Regions from separate parts of the Sinorhizobium sp. FG01 genome, predicted to be linked through region 1. Evidence: riboswitches for the same ligand, from Rfam matches in the RefSeq annotation. Region 1 holds a riboswitch; the other holds the start of a gene.
The links. A riboswitch is a leader RNA that binds a small molecule or an ion and turns the genes downstream of it on or off. The one in region 1 is predicted to bind glycine.
Positions count from the first base shown of each region.

Region 2: it holds a riboswitch for glycine, as region 1 does, so the genes downstream of both, gcvT (glycine cleavage system aminomethyltransferase GcvT) here and CO656_RS28500 (D-amino acid dehydrogenase) in region 1, are expected to answer to the same signal.

Region 1 covers NZ_NWTB01000035.1:11,919-20,216, forward strand. The annotation lists gene CO656_RS28470 (ABC transporter substrate-binding protein) at 1-23, shown strand, start outside; gene CO656_RS28475 (ABC transporter permease) at 916-1,857, shown strand; gene CO656_RS28480 (ABC transporter permease) at 1,859-2,740, shown strand; gene CO656_RS28485 (ABC transporter ATP-binding protein) at 2,742-3,749, shown strand; gene CO656_RS28490 (dipeptide ABC transporter ATP-binding protein) at 3,746-4,792, shown strand; gene CO656_RS28495 (M20 aminoacylase family protein) at 5,119-6,285, shown strand; gene CO656_RS30415 (hypothetical protein) at 6,346-6,555, shown strand; glycine riboswitch at 6,528-6,618, shown strand; gene CO656_RS28500 (D-amino acid dehydrogenase) at 6,764-8,017, shown strand; partial or broken gene CO656_RS28505 (malate synthase G) at 8,031-8,298, shown strand, end outside.
Region 2 covers NZ_NWTB01000003.1:138,792-147,089, forward strand. The annotation lists gene gcvP (aminomethyl-transferring glycine dehydrogenase) at 1-467, opposite strand, end outside; gene gcvH (glycine cleavage system protein GcvH) at 467-829, opposite strand; gene gcvT (glycine cleavage system aminomethyltransferase GcvT) at 846-1,976, opposite strand; glycine riboswitch at 2,127-2,214, opposite strand; gene CO656_RS03405 (hypothetical protein) at 2,378-2,767, shown strand; gene CO656_RS03410 (DUF1775 domain-containing protein) at 2,859-3,836, shown strand; gene CO656_RS03415 (hypothetical protein) at 3,885-4,262, opposite strand; gene CO656_RS03420 (GNAT family N-acetyltransferase) at 5,164-5,640, opposite strand; gene CO656_RS03425 (hypothetical protein) at 5,678-5,842, opposite strand; gene CO656_RS03430 (amidase) at 5,942-7,201, shown strand; gene CO656_RS31210 (hypothetical protein) at 7,309-7,473, shown strand; gene CO656_RS03435 (vitamin B12-dependent ribonucleotide reductase) at 7,609-8,298, opposite strand, start outside.

The DNA.
Region 1 (8,298 bases):
TGTGGAACATGCAGAAGGCGTGAGGAGCAATGGCGGCCCGCATGCCGCAGGATGGTTCCGAGCACGGGGGCGCCTCGTCCCCGTGCTTCAGACGGCGATGCGGGTGCGCAATTCAATACGGTCCTAGAATGATTGTCGGCATCCGCGAGCGGCTGCCGGCTCAGTTTGTCCAGCAAGCTGCGGGGGACACTCGGCCGCATTCCAGCACCCCGATCGACGACGGAGAAGCGCGCACAGTTGGGGCTATGCGCTATGGCTTGTGGCAAGTAGGCAGTCCGCGGTCCTGCACCCTCGCTTCGGCAAATCAATCACACATTCTTTGTAAACTAGGGATGAGGCGACAACAGCCTTCTTGCGGTTGGCCTGGCGAAGAATTGCCCCCACCAAGCGCTTACTAGCCTAACCTCCTTGTGCGAGGCAGCGTAAGGTTCGAGCACTTATCTTATTTGGTCTACTGGCCGCGGATGACGGACCCTGTACCTTCCGTAAAGGGATGGACAATCGACTGTCGAGTAACCAGTACCCGCGGGCACAAATAATCCCCGCTCCGGTAGGCTGCTGCTCCGGCTCCGGCTTTGAACTTCAATATTTACCAGATTCTGACCTCTGCGCATCAGAACCTCGCTCATTTTGGCGGGAACGCGCCGCTCTCGGCGTCTATGATTTCTATGACGTCGTAGTTCACCGAAAAAGGTCAACTCGGCTTCTCGCGGGAGCGAACAAGGCGCACGTGGTTGCGCGCAAGCAAGGGGAACTGAGCATGAAAGTCTCACGTTGCAATCTCTTTGAGCGGGGATTGTCCGCTGGAGTGGCTTTATCGCTATCTCCCATTCTTCGGGCACAAGCCATGCTAATCGAGGCGCTGCATGCTGGAGTGACGCCGCAGCCGCTGAGGAAGATGCAGAGGGCTTCTGCGTGATGGGTTATATTCTTCGCAGGATGGTTTCTTCGATCGCAGTCATGGCGATGGTCGGGATCTTCGTCTTCCTGCTTCTTAGATTGGCACCGGGCGATCCTGCGGCAATCATTGCCGGCAAATCGGCCACTGCAGAAGTGATTGCAGGCATCCGCCAGCAGATGGGTTTGAACGATCCGATGCTAGTTCAGTTCTTGCGTTGGGTGCGCGGTATGGTCAGCGGCGATTTCGGTACTTCGATCTTTGCCGGGCGGCCGGTTATCGAGCTCATCTTACAGCGGCTGGAACCGACTGTGTCTCTATCCATCCTGACGATGATCCTTTCGGTAACTGTTGGAGTGACTCTAGGGATTCTCGCTGCCTGGCGCACTGGAGCTCTTGTCGATCGCATTCTGATCGCTTTGGCGACACTGGGCTTTTCTGTTCCGGTATTCGTCGTCGGCTTTTTTCTCATCTACTTCTTCGCAATCACCACCCGTTGGCTGCCGGTCCAGGGATACAAGTCGATCGACCAAGACTTGGCGCTGTGGGTTACACACCTCATCCTGCCGACCGTAACTTTGAGCATTCCCTATGTTGCTTTCATCGCCCGAATCGCACGAGCCAGCATGCTCGAGGTTCTGTCGGAAGACTATATGAGAACAGCCGCTGCCAAGGGTGCGTCTTCCTATGCCATGCTATTCCACCATGCACTGAAGAATGCAGGTGTCCCAATCCTTACCGTCACCGGCCTAAGTTTGGCTGGCCTGATCGGCGGCGTCGTCATCACCGAAACCGTGTTCAACATACCGGGTATCGGTCGTTTGGTAGTCGATGCGATCAACAACCGCGATTATCCCATTATTCAAGGCGTGCTTATCCTCGTTTCGGGGCTGTACGTCGTTATCAATCTCGCGGTCGACCTATCTTATACCCTCGTCGACCCTCGGATCCGGTACTAGTATGACGAATCTTTCCGCACCAGTCGAAACAGTCCCAACCGGACGCTTGCGACTATCTAACCTGCCTCGCCTGGCAAGGCGGCATCCGCTAGTGGCTGTGGGCGGGGGCCTTTTGATGCTCCTGATCATTCTAGCTCTCGCTGCTCCGCTTTACGCTGGTGATCCACTGAACATGGATCCATTCAAACGGCTTCAGCCGCCTTCCGCCGATGCGTGGTTTGGCACTGACAATCTCGGCCGTGACGTATTCGCGCGCACCATGTACGGCGCGCAGGTTTCGCTTTTGGTAGGATTAATATCTGCAGCGGGCGCGGCTCTCGGCGGCGTTCTTATCGGGCTCATCTCCGGCTACGTGCGAGCCTTTGACAATATCGTGATGCGGGTCATGGACGGGCTCATGTCCATCCCCACAATCCTGTTGGCAATCGCCCTTATCTCTTTGACAGGGCCAGGAACCGGGATTTTAATTTTCGCCATTACGGTACCTCAGATGCCAAGTGTGACTCGGCTGGTTCGTTCTCTAGCTCTGAGCGTTCGGTGCCGTCCTTATGTCGAAGCCGCCCTTAGCGGCGGAGCGCGCTTGCCGAAGGTGCTTTGGCGGCATATCCTGCCCAGTACAATTCCGCCGTTGATGGTGCAGAGCGCCATCGTCTGCGCAGACGCGATCCTAACAGAAGCTGCACTCAGTTTTCTCGGTGTTGGGGTGCCCCCAGAAATTCCGAGCTGGGGCAACATGATCTCGAGCTCGCGGTTGTACCTCGCAATTGCCCCAATGACGGTTTTTGCCCCCGGCATAGGTCTTGCGATCACGGTTCTTGCCGTCAATCTCCTCGGGGACGGTCTGCGAGATCTGTTCGATCCCCGCGCGAAGCGGAGGCGCTGACATGCAGATGCTTCAAACAGCAACGAACAATGTGCTCCTTGATATTAGAGACCTGGAAACGCATTTCTACGGCGAAGACAGCATTACGCGCGCACTGGGGGGCATTAGCTTCCAGATCAAAAAGGGCGAAACTCTCGGCGTTGTCGGCGAATCGGGGTGCGGAAAAAGCGTCACAGCCCTTTCCATTCTTCGCCTGCTGCCAAGAATGACGGCAAAGACGGTCGGTGGTGAAGTGCGCTTTCACGGACGGGATCTGCTTGGACTTTCCGATCGGGAGATGCGGCAGATCCGTGGCCACCAAATCGCAATGATCTTCCAGGATCCGATGACAAGCCTGAACCCGGTTTACACGGTCGGCCGTCAAATTGCCGAGGCAGTACAGATCCACACGGACGCTTCGCGCTCGGCAGCCATGGAAAAGGCCGAAGAGATGCTCCGGCTGGTACGAATTGCTGATGCCGGCCGACGGGTTCATAACTATCCCCATGAAATGTCGGGTGGCATGCGTCAGCGCACAATGATCGCCATGGCGCTTGCCTGCTCCCCGGAATTGCTGATTGCAGACGAGCCAACTACTGCGCTTGACGTCACAATCCAGGCCCAAATTTTGCGGTTGATCGTGGATCTAAAGGAGCGCACGGGAACGGCCGTGATGTTCATCACCCATGATCTGGGCGTTGTGGCCGAGACATGCCAGCGGGTGATCGTCATGTATGCTGGCAGAATCGTCGAGCAGGCCACGGTAAATGAGCTCTTCGCGCGCCCGGCTCACCCTTACACTCGGGCTTTGATGCGCTCTGTTCCGCATCGGCGGCAAGGTCGACAGCGTCGTCTTCCGGAAATTCCCGGGATCGTGCCAAGCCTGCGTGAGCCCATCATCGGCTGCAGCTTTGCGCCCCGATGCCCGTTCGCAATCGACATCTGCCGCGAGAAGACGCCCGATCTACGTGATGTTATCCCAGGTCACGCAGCGGCCTGCTGGCGTTCTGAAGAGGTAATTAAGGCATGAGCGGTCCGTTGCTGAAAGTTGAGAATCTGACCAAGCATTATCCAATTGGCGCTGGATTGCTGAAGAGGAAAATTCCGGTCGTTCGGGCCGTGGAGGATGTGTCGTTTTCCGTCGAAGCTGGCGAGACGCTCTGCATCGTTGGCGAATCGGGCTGTGGCAAGTCGACAGTGGCCCGGCTGTTGATGCGCCTCATTGAGCCGACAATCGGCCGCGTCATGATCGACGGGACCGACATAGCGAGTCTCAAGAAGGGCGCTCTCCGGACGTTTCGACGTCGAATGCAGATGGTCTTTCAAGATCCTTATTCGTCGCTGAACCCACGTCTCACCGCCAGGCAGATCATCACCGAGCCCGTCGAGAATTTTGAGCGCCTGAGCCGCAAGCAGCGCAACGCACTTGCCGCGGACCTTCTAAAGAAGGTCGGAATGTCGCCCGAGATGATGCACAGGCTGCCATCCGAGATGTCGGGCGGCCAGCGGCAGCGTCTCGGCATTGCGCGAGCGCTTTCTCTTCAACCCTCACTGATCATCGCAGACGAAGCAGTCTCAGCCCTTGACGTGTCGGTGCAGGCACAGATCTTGAACCTGCTCCTGGACCTCCAGCAGCAGATGGGTATCGCCTTCGTGTTCATCTCACATGATCTTGGTGTCGTCCAGCATATCGGCCATCGCGTGGCGGTCATGTATCTGGGGCGGATTGTGGAACTCGCGCCGTCCGAGGCTCTGTTTGCCAAGCCAGTCCACCCCTACACAGAGGCGCTGATCGCCGCAGCGCCCGTGCCTGACCCAACCCGGGTTCGGCTGGAGGCGCTCGTGGAAGGGGAGGTGCCAAGCCCGGTCAACCCGCCAAGCGGTTGCGCGTTCCATCCTCGTTGTCCGCTTGCGGTCGAGCGTTGCCGCGTCGATGTACCGCCTCTGGTTCCAATGGCAGATGGGCGTCTTGTGGCTTGCCATGTGCGCGCGTCAGCAACAGACGTCGTGGTTGATGCCTCACAGCCTAGTGGGCTTACCTCGTTTACTCCAGCTGAAGAGACCAAGGGGTAAATGCTGCAATAGAGAATTTATGGAAAGTCATTCGAAAGGAAGCAAGCTCGAAAAGATCGAACAGGATGGTAGCTTCGATACAGTCGGCCGTCGAAAATCCCAAAAAGGTTGTACTTGGAAGTGACGGTGGATGAGGTCGCAAAGGGTATCCGACAGCCGAAGGATTTGTCGGTCCTCAATCCGGTGTTGAATTCTACGAGAGTGGTTGCGATCAGCCGGTTCGACTCGAGTTACAGCTCTATCCAATCGAGCTACGTCGCACTTCCGCATGAGAGATGCACGGCGAGGTGGCATAGGTTCTAAGAGGTCAAAGGGTTTATGCAAACATGAGAGATATTAACGAATTCCGCGAACTGCAAGGCGAAGTTACTACTTGGCGCCGTTATCTACATGAAAACCCCGAACTTTACTTCCGGGAGTACAATACCGCAAAGTTTGTCGCCGAAAAGCTCGCTGCATTTGGAATAAATCAAATTGAAACCGGAATCGCTGGGACCGGCGTCGTCGCCTTGATCCAGGGAGAAGGCGGCGAGGGGCCCACGATTGGCTTGCGAGCGGATATGGATGCCCTGCCAATAGTCGAGACATCAAATAAGCCTTGGGCCTCAAAAATCTCTGGTGTAATGCACGCCTGCGGCCATGACGGTCATACTGCCATGCTCCTCGGCGCCGCAAAGCATCTTGCGAGGCGCCGCAACTTCAAGGGCTCCGTTGCCCTTATTTTCCAGCCCGCCGAGGAGCCAGAATTTCCAACGGGCGGCTTTAAAATGGTGCAAGAAGGCATCATGGATCGCTTCGGAATCTCGCAGGTTTTTGGGATGCACATCGCCCCGGGCATCGAAGTCGGCAAGTTCGGCATTCGTCATGGTTCGATCATGGGCTCCCAAGATGACTTCGATATCATCGTTAAAGGCCGGGGTGGCCATGCCGCCCATCCATATAGAACTGTCGATCCCGTTGTCATTGCAGCCCAAATCATTATTGGCCTGCAAACCTTGGTATCGCGTAAGACCGATCCCCTGGAGTCGCTGGTAATCTCTATCACCAAGTTAAATGCCGCGCAGGCGTACAATGTCATTCCTGATCAGGTCGGGATCGGCGGGACCGTCAGAACCTCTGAATCCCGCCTCCGGGATTTCGCCGAGCAAGAGATTTTTGCTTCTGCCCAAGGCATTGCGCGAGGCTTCGACGGGGATATTGAGTTCAAATATATCCGATCGGTTCCAGCGACCTTTAATTCCACGGAGGAAACCACTCTAGCGCTCCAGGCGGCGCGCGATCTTGTCGGTTCTGCATCCGTTGACGATAACGTGAAATTTGCCATGGGAGCGGAGGATTTCGCATTCATGCTCGAAGCCCGACCGGGGGCTTACATTTTCCTTGGCAATGGGCCAACACCTGCGTGTCATAGTCCAGCGTTTGACTTCGATGACGAAGCTTTGCCGTATGGGATTGGCTACTGGGTAACGCTGGTCGAGACCGTATTGGGGTGAGCAGAATTCACAGTCTTTGCCAAGGGGGCCAACCCTTACAAGCAGGCCTATGAGCGCGGCGTGAAGCTGATCGGTGCGACGGCGCACTATGTCACCGCCGAGGCCGCACTCATTGCTCCCCTTCATACCTACGGATTCCGCCGCGCGTTTCAAATACCTCCGATTTTTGCCTGTCTTGTTTCAATAAGGCGGCAAAAATCCAGTTTATCGCTGGGCAAGAACATCTATAAATCGGTTGTTCAGCACGCTGTACGGGAGAGATCGGTCTAGCGCCGACGCCGACGGAGCAACCCCCCAAGGAAACTCTCAGGCACAAGTGACCGTACAGTAGGACAATCTGGAGAGAGGTGCCTTTGCGCCCACCGAAGGGGAAAGCGCCCAGCAGGTCATCCGGGCTAAGCTCTCAGGTAAAGGAGACAGATTTGGGGGTCGCCGCAGGTCTATCGGCTTGCACCCATTCTTCTTTCTGGAGTTCCAAATGACGCAGATAATTGTGATTGGCGCCGGCATTACAGGCGTGTCGACTGCCTATGCCCTTTTGATGCAAGGTTATGACGTAACTGTCCTCGAGCGGCAACGCTATGCAGCGATGGAGACTTCGTTTGCAAATGGCGGGCAGTTGTCAGCGAGTAACGCTGAGGTTTGGAATCACTGGTCCACCGTCATTAAAGGCATCAAGTGGATGCTCAAGGCAGACGCTCCGTTGCTCATGAATCCTGCGCCGAACTGGCATAAATACAGTTGGCTAGCCGAATTCGTGTCCAATATTGCAAAGTACCGCGACAACACCGTTGCTACCGCTCGGCTGGCCATATCCGCTCGGCAGCATATGTTTGACATCGCGGACCGCGAAGGCATCGAGTTTGATCACGTAACGCGGGGGATTCTACATATTTACTGGGACAAGCTGGGTTTCGACCACGCAACGAAGGTGAATGGAATGCTCACGGATGGCGGACTCGATCGGCGGCCCGTGACGCCAGAAGAGATCGCGTCTATTGAACCTACGTTGCATGGAAAATTTTACGGCGGCTTTTTCACGCCCTCGGATTCGACCGGCGATATTCACAAATACACCATAGGCTTAGCTAGAGCTTGCGAGAGGTTAGGGGGCACGTTTGAGTACGACGCAATGGTTGCTCGTATCGACCCCCGCGACCGGCTCCGGGTGTCCTATATGGCGCAAAACGGTGAGGGGAAGGGAGTCGAGCAAATCTTGCAGGCCGACGGGATTGTAGTCTGTGCGGGCTCTGCAAGCCGTCAATTTGCAGGGATGCTCGGCGACCGCCTGAACATCTATCCCGTAAAAGGATATTCGATAACGGTACACCTTGACGACGAGCGCTCCCAGTTTGCCGCGCCCTGGGTCAGTTTGCTTGATGACCGAGCAAAGATAGTTACCAGCCGGCTCGGCGATGGCCGCCTTCGAGTGGCGGGCACGGCGGAATTCAATGGCTACAATCGCGACATCAGAGATGATCGGATCAGGCCTTTGGTTGATTGGACCCGTGACCTGTTCCCAGGAGTAAACACAAACCGTGTGGTTCCATGGGCCGGGCTGCGCCCAATGATGCCAAATATGATGCCTCGTGTTGGAAAAGGACGCGCGCCGGGCGTGTTTTACAATACGGGACATGGACATCTTGGCTGGACATTGTCCGCGGCCACGTCCGACGTGCTGGCGCATATCGTTGCTGACAGTCTGCCGGTGGTATCCCGCCATGCCGCGTGAATCTGGAGCGAATATGAATGATGCATTTCGCTCATCCGTCGTTGCAGCCGCTGGGCTAACGCTTGCTCGGGAACTCTATGATTGCGTTTGCGACGAGGCACTACCAGGCACCGACGTCGAGAATGCGACTTTCTGGGCCGACTTTGCGTCCATTGTCGATGACCTGACACCAAGAAATCGCGCCCTTCTCGCGCGGCGTGACGAACTCCAGGCGAAGCTCGATGCCTGGTATAGCGAGCATGGCGCGCCGGTCGATATGGAGGCCTACCAGAACTTCCTCA
Region 2 (8,298 bases), on a different contig from region 1:
GTCGCTTCGTCAAGCAGCGAGGCGTTGGCGACATCGAGGCCGGTCAGGTCGCAGACCATCGTCTGATAATTGAGCAGCGCCTCGAGCCGGCCCTGGCTGATCTCCGGCTGATAGGGCGTATAGGCCGTGTACCAGGCCGGGTTTTCCAGGATGTTGCGCTGGATCACCGGCGGCGTGATCGTGCCATAGTAGCCTTGGCCGATCAGCGAAACGAGCTTGTCGTTGCGATTGGCTGTCTCGCGCAGCTTGTCGAGCGCTTCCCGCTCGGTCATCGGCGCACCCCAAGACAGCGGCGTCCTCTGGCGGATGGAGGCCGGAACGGTGTCGTCGATCAGCGCATCGAGGCTCGGATAGCCGACCACCTTCAGCATCTCCTCCATCTCGGAGGGCGAAGGGCCGATATGGCGTCGATTGGCGAAATCGTAAGGCTTGTAGTCGGTAAAGGTAAAATCCTTGGGCATGCTCATCAGCCGACAAGCTCCTTGTAGGCTGCTTCGTCGAGCAGACCATCGGCAGAGCGCGGATCGGCAAGCTTCAGCTTGAAGAACCAGGCTGCCCCCTGGGGATCGCTGTTGACGAGCGACGGATCGTCGACGATCGCCTGATTGACCTCGATGATTTCGCCGTCGAGTGGACAATAGACGTCGGAGGCGGCCTTCACCGATTCGACGGTCGCAGCCGAATCGCCCTTGGCGAAGGTCGCGCCGGCTTCCGGCAGTTCCACGAAGACGAGATCGCCAAGCTGGCCGGCGGCGTGTTCGGTGATGCCGACGGTCGCAACGCCGTCCTCGACCTTCAGCCACTCGTGTTCTTCGGTAAATTTCAGCATACGCGCTCTCTCCTGATCAGCGTTTGTAGGTCTGTTTGACGAAGGGCAGGGCGGAAACCGTGACCGGCAGGTACTTGCCCCGCACCTCTGCAAAAATCTGTGTGCCGTTCTCGGCATGGGCGGCATCGACGTAGCCCATGGCGATCGGGCAATCGACGCTCGGTCCGAAGCCGCCGGAGGTCACCGAGCCGACAGGCACCGCGCCGTTCGCATCAGCGAAGAGCTTCGCGCCGCCGCGGACCGGCGCGCGCCCCTCGGGCTTCAGGCCGACGCGGCGCCGGCGGGTTCCGCCGGCAAGTTCCGCAAGGATCCGGTCGGCGCCGGGAAAGCCGCCGGCCCTCTCACCGCCGGCGCGGCGGCTCTTCTGGATCGCCCATTCAAGGGCCGCCTCGACCGGTGTCTTGCCGGTGTCGATATCGTTGCCATAGAGACAAAGGCCGGCTTCGAGGCGGAGCGAATCACGCGCGCCGAGGCCGATGGCCAGCACGTCCGGATGCTCGAGCAGGCGCTGCGTCACGTCCACCGCCGAGGTGGCGGGAATGGAGATCTCGAAACCGTCCTCGCCCGTATAGCCGGAGCGGGAAATGATGCACGTGACGTCGTGGAGATCCGCCTCCGCCACGTCCATGAAGCGCATGGAGGCGACATCCGCCCATAGCTCGCAAAGCACCGCCTCCGCACGAGGGCCCTGAAGCGCGACGAGGGCGCGGTCGTCGAGCAGAGTGACGTCGCAACTATCGCCAAGCCCATCTTTCAAATGCGCGAAGTCGGCCTCCTTGCAGGCAGCGTTGACGACAAGGAAGAGATGGTCGCCGCGGTTGGCAATCATCAGGTCGTCGAGAATCCCGCCTTCCGGATTGGTGAAGAGCCCGTAGCGCTGGCGACCTTCGGCAAGCCCAAGCACATCGACCGGCACCAGCCTTTCGAGCGCCAAGGCCGCATCGGCCACCCGGCCGGACTTCGGGCGGATGATGACCTGGCCCATATGCGACACATCGAAGAGGCCGGCGGCAGAACGCGTGTGCAGGTGTTCCTTGAGCACGCCTTCGGGATATTGCACCGGCATCTCATAGCCGGCGAATGGCACCATGCGCGCGCCGAGCGACAGATGCAGGGCGTGCAAAGGCGTATGATTCAAGCGGGACATAGGTTCCAAATCCGGCCTCCAGGTCTGGCGCTGGGCGCGCCGGCTCACACTACCGGCGTCAAACGCCGACAAATTCGAGCCCCCTCTGTCCGTTTGCCTGAGATTGTTATCCCTTCGGCGAGCGTAACCGCTTCTCTCCAGAGTCCTACCGGTACCTTGCTGGTCCTTTGGCCTGAGAGTTTCCGGGGCGGTTGCTCCTTCGGCACCGGATTGAACCGGTTTCTCCCAACAAGATCATCTCCAGATAACGGCGAAGGCCGGATTTTGGCAAGGGCGAATGTCGCGATGAAACATATTTTTGTCGCCATGGCTTCATCGTCGCTCTTGGGCGCGCCTGCGGCAAATCGGCCTTTGCATTTGAAGCGGATTGTGAATAACGAAGAGACGAGACAGAGGCGATCATGATCGGGCAAGGGGACAGATGGCGAATTGCGGTGCGGCTGCTTGCCGCCTTCGCGCTCGTTTTCCTGTCATTCGCCCACAAACCCTCTCTCGTCATCGGAACGAACGCGGCGCTCGCGGCCGAATATCGTCTGCCCGACGGCTCCTTTGCGGAGATCTGCTTCGGCACCGAGGGTGTCGAGCACGAAGACGGCAAAGCGCCGCCGATCGCTCCGATTTGCGAGGCATGCAGGCTCGCCGCCTCGGTGCTTCTGCCCGAGCCGCCGCAGGCAAGCGTGTCAGCCGACAAAGGCAATTGGCTCGCCGATTCGCCTGTCACCGAAATTCAGGTCGCGCTGACGCCCTTGCGGCTTTTGCCGCCCCCGCGCGGGCCGCCAATCCTGTCGTAACGCTCTTCCGAGAATTGAACTTTCATCACGCCGCTTGGCGGCATTCACCACGAAGCCCGTGTTTCAGGGCACGTGGTTCGGAGACTACGACATGACCAAGATCAGAATGACCCTCCTCACGGCAGGCCTCACGCTCGCAGCCGCCGGCATGGCTCACGCGCATGCGACTTTCGAGGTGGACAGCACGCCCAGCGAAAAGACGTTCAAGGCGATCCTGCAGGTGCCGCACGGCTGCGACGGCAAGCCGACGACCGAGGTGCAGGTGAAGCTGCCGGAAGGCTTCGTCTTCGCCAAGCCGCAGCCGAAACCCGGCTGGGAGCTTGAAATCATCCAAGGCGACTATCAGAAGACCTACGACAATCACGGAACCAAGGCCTCCTCCGGTCCGGTCGAAATCCGCTGGAAGGGCGGCAATCTGCCTGACGAGCACTATGATACCTTCGTCATCCGCGGAAAGGTCTCGGGCTTCGACGAGGAAACGGTGCTTGCCTTCCCGACGACGCAGCTTTGCGGCTCTGAAGCAAAGGTCGTCTGGGATGAGGTGCCGGCGGCGGGCGAGGACGCTCACGCGCTCGAACATCCGGCACCAACCATAGCCGTGACGGCTGCAGGCGAAGAGCAGGCCCATGCCGGGCACGGCGCTCAGCAGGCCGAAGCCGCTCCCGTCGAAGTCGGCGCTCTCGAAATCTCGGGCGGTGCGGTCAAGGCGATGCTGCCGGGCGCCAAGGTCGGCGGCGGCGGCTTTGTCGTTAAGAATACGGGGAATGCCGACGACCGGCTGGTCGCTGTCGAAAGCCCGGCGGCCCGACGCGTCGAACTGCACGAGATGGCGATGGAAAACGACGTCATGAAGATGCGCAAGCTCGAAGACGGCATCGTCATTCCGGCAGGCAAGACCGTGGAATTGAAGAGCGGAGGTCTGCACCTGATGTTCATGGAAGTGCCAAAACCCTTCGCTGAGGGCGAGACCGTGCCCGTCACGCTGACCTTCGAGAAGGCCGGAACGGTCGACTATATCCTCCCGGTTGGGGCTGCCGGCGGTGGAGCGGCCGGCCACAAGCATAAGTAAGCCTTTCGGTTTGAGACTTCGGAGCGGGTTGGAAAACCCGCTCCACCGTCAGGCCCCTTGTATGAACTGGTCGAGCATGACGGCGATTTCGTCGCCCTTTTCCTCATCATCGGTGGCCGGTTCGTCTTCCCGGTCTTCCCCGCGATCGGCGTTTTCCTCCTCCATGAATTCGAGGTAGCGACGCAATGTCTCCGCCTCGCTCTCCTGGGGCGGACGCATTCCGGCGCTGATCAGCATCAGCGCCAGGGGCAGGGCACCTTTCGTCTTGAGGGATGCCGGCGCAAGAGCGGCTCGATCCGGCGGCCGTGCCGCGAGCAAGGTGATGGCTTCATCGGCCGGAGCGTCGCCACGCACGCGCGCGGAAGGCTTGACGGCCTCGGCCGCGTAAGCCGCCGTCGTCGCGGAAATGGTAACGACCTGTGTCACTTTGCTCGCCTTGAAATACGCTCCTCCTTTCCTTTTGCCAGACTCCGTTTGCGGGCAGGTGAAGCCGCGCGGTCGGATTTTATTTGAATGCGAGCGTTTGAGGCCCCGGAATCCGGCCAAGTGGCACGAAGAACCGGCCGAAGAGGTGGAAGGGGCAGGCGGCCCCGGCGAGAAGACCGTCCCCTTTCGTCGGTCTATCTCGACGGTTGACCGGGATGTACAATCACAGCTTGATCAAGAGAATGGCGCTAACCGGCGCTGTGAAAGAGCATCGGGGACCTCTGGTCAGGAAGGACGAGACATGCGTGCTTTGCTGTTGCTCATGGCACTTTTCACTCTGGCGGCGTGCTCTCAAACGGGAAGAACCACCGTTTACAACTCATACACGCCCGGATCGGGGGACTATTACACGGGCATCGTGCCGCCGACGCAGTTTTAGACGCCACGGACAGCCGGCGGCTCTTCTGAGGCAAAACTCCTGTCGCCGATACTAGCGGGTTGGGAGCGCCGAGAAGGCAATTGATCCTTGGCGAAGGCCGGAATATCAATGGCCATCAATCCTTTAGAAAGGGACCGAGATTGATGCGCAAAATCCTATTGTTGCTCGCGCTTGCAACGCTCACGGCCTGCTCGCAAACCGTCCATGTCGGCGGTGAAGGCGAGTATTACCAGGGCATCGTTCCGCCGCGCTGATAGCGGGAGCAACTGCAGGTGTGAATGAACGACCGCGCGGGAAACTAGAAGGGCGCTCGACCCTTCCGGGGAGCGCCCTTCAAACCCGGAAGACGCGAAGGCGCCCAACCAGAAAGTCGGCGCACGGTCCTCTCTATACGGGTGGTGACCGATAGATGGGGCCGATCCGTTGGAATTCAAGGGATCATCTCGGCGAGGCAGCGGGCCCTCAAAAGCGTTTCTTCAGGAAATAGCGGGGAATTGCGCCCGGTGCGCCTTCCAGCTCGCCGAAGAGCTCGAAGCCGAGCTTCTCATAGAAGGGAGGGGCCTGAAATTCGAACGTATCCAGCCGCAGGCCGATATAGCCGCGCGCCCGGGCAATTCTTTTCGCCTCCTCCATCAGCCGCCGCCCGAGGCCCTGGCCGCGATACTCGTCCGGAATTGCAAGATATCTGACGAACGCCCATCCGTATCCGTCGGTCGCATAGAGCCCGCCGGTGGCGGCGCGCGTTTGCGGATCGCGAAGGATAACGGCAAAGCCCGGCAGCTCGGCCATGCCGCTATTGGCAATGTTATAGGCGTCGAGCGTCGCAACGATGGCGCGAATGTCGGCCGGGTCGGGATTGTCGGGAACGATGTCGAGGAATGGGAGCGGACAAGGCGATTCAATCTCGACTCGCTGGAGGGCGGCTGGTCCGGCGATCACGGACACCCCTCGGGTGTCCGATGACAAGCGCGGCTGGTCAGTAGGCCATGCGCACGCCGCCGGGTGTCGCAGCGCTAAAGTCGGGAACGGGGTTCGGTCCGTACCATTGGGCGTAGGTCGTGTTGCCGGTACCGCCGGTGCTTGCGCAACCCGACAGGGCCAAGGCTGCCAATGCCGCGGCAATCAGACGTTTGAGGGGCATGGAATCTCCGATTCTGATTCGTTGAGCGGGGACAACTTGAGGTATCCTCACGTGCCAGTCCATCGGATTCACATCGGCTGACAGGTGTTCCGCCCTGCAATGGTCGGATTTCAAGTTGGAGATGGTGCATTGATCGCTGAATACGACGAACTCGATGGCCTTGGCCTCGCCGACCTGGTGAAGCGAGGCGCGGTATCGGCATTGGAACTCGTCGAAACGGCCATAGACAGGATCGTCTCGCGAAATCCGCCCCTCAACGCTGTCATCCTGACCATGTTCGAGGAAGCGCGGAAAGCGGCAGACGAAGTTGACGCGGGCGCCGTCTTTGTAGGCGTCCCATTCCTTCTCAAGGATCTGCTCGCAACAGTGGAAGGAATCCCGACCTCGCAAGGCAACCGCCTGCTCGCGAAGTTGCCGGCGACCGGCGACTCCGAACTGGTCACTCGATGGAAGAAGGCGGGACTGATCGTCCTGGGGAAAACCAACACTCCGGAGTTCGGCCTCACACCCTATACAGAACCAGACGCCTTCGGGCCGGCTCGGAATCCTTGGGATCCGGATCGGACCCCTGGGGGTTCGAGCGGTGGTTCGGCGGCAGCGGTCGCGGCACGCATGGTGCCGCTTGCCTCGGGCGGCGACGGTGGTGGCTCTATCCGCATCCCGGCTTCTGCCTGCGGGCTGTTCGGCCTGAAGCCGACCCGCGGCCGGACGCCTGCCGGACCGTTCACGGGGGAACCTTGGGCGGGCTTCGCCGTGGAACATGTTCTGACGCGCTCGGTGCGGGATTCGGCCACCCTTCTCGACCTTGTCCAAGGACCGGATGTCGGTGCGCCCCATAACCTGCCCTCACCGCCAGGGTCCTTTCTCGAAGCGGCGGGACGTCCGCCGGGGAAACTGAAAATTGCCGTATCGGCGGCTCCGATGCTTGGCGGGAAAGTAGAACCGGAGATCCTGCAAGCTTTTTCCGCCACTGCAAAACTGCTGGAAGAACTTGGTCACGACATTGTTGAGGCAGCACCGTCTATCGATGCCGAGGCGTTCTCCCTTTCGTTTCTGAGCGTTATCGCCGCGGAACTGCAAGTCGACATCGAAGAGGCGACGAGGGCGGCCGGTGTTCCGGTACGTGTTCAGGACTTCGATCCCTCGACACTCGGGATGGGTCTGCTTGGAGAGACACTTTCGGCAGGCGAACTTGCGGCTGCGCTACGCTATCTAAAGCTCGCGGCGAGAGGCGTTTCGCAATTCTTCGAAACGTACGACATCCTGATGACGCCGGTGCTGGCGCGGGTTCCGCCGCCGATAGGATCGCTTCAGCCGTCTGCTGCGAGAAGAAAATTATTCGCGCTGTGGGTCGGGTGAAGGCGGGCTGGCTCCTAAAAAGGATAGGCATCGCGAAGCGCCTCGCAGCCGAGACATTCAGCTTCATCCCTTGGACTCCCGTTTTCAATGTCACGGGCCAGCCGGCAATGTCGGTGCCACTCTGCTGGTCGGACAACGACCTGCCGATCGGCATGCATTTCGTGGGACGCTTTGCCGACGAGGAGACATTGTTCCGCTTGGCCGGCCAGCTTGAAAGAGCGAGGCCATGGGCCCATCGTAAGCCGCCACTCCGCAAACCTGTCTCTCCGTAGCCCGGGAGGTCCATTTCGGTGATGTCGGCGGCCGCTGTCGCCTCCATCTCGTAAAAAGGGGTCCCGCGACTTTGTTCGGGACCCTTTTTGTGCACCTTTAGTGGTGGTGGTAGTGGTAGCAGCAACTAACCGCTATTAGCTGCACCCGCTCGTAGCACCGCACGTATCGCACTTCTCGCACGTGCCGTTCCGCACCATCGTGAAGTTCTGGCACTCGGAGCACATGTTGCCGGTGTAGCCCTGCATGATCGAGCGGGCCCGGCGTTCGGCTTCGACCTTCTTGGCTTCCGACTTGGCGGAAGCAGCTTCTGCCGCGGCCTTGTCGGAGAAGAGGGCGGTCACTTCCTGCTCGACTTCTTCGGCGATCTCCTCGGCAAGCTCTGCGGCGCGCTCCTCATAGTCGCGCTTGAAGGCGACGACTTCCGAGGTGGCTGTTGCCGTTGTCGGCTCGAGCTTGCGGACGGCATTGCCGGTGATCGAGGTGACCGTGGCGCCGCCCGAGGCACGGGTCGGGGCGCCGGTCGAGGCACCCTTCGGCTCCGAGCGGTCGCCGGAGCCGCCGACGATCGTCGGCTTGTAGCCGCGGGTCCAGCCGGTCGAGACGAGGTTGGTCTTGCCTTCCTGGATGCCCCGGCCGAGCGCCGTGTTGCTGAAGTCGGAAGTGTCGACGTGCGCCAGGTCGTGGCGGCCGAGATAGGAAACGGCGAGTTCGCGGAACACGTAGTCGAGGATCGACGTGGCGTTCTTGATCGCGTCGTTGCCCTGGACCATGCCGGCCGGCTCGAACTTGGTGAAGGTGAAGGCCTCCACATATTCCTCGAGCGG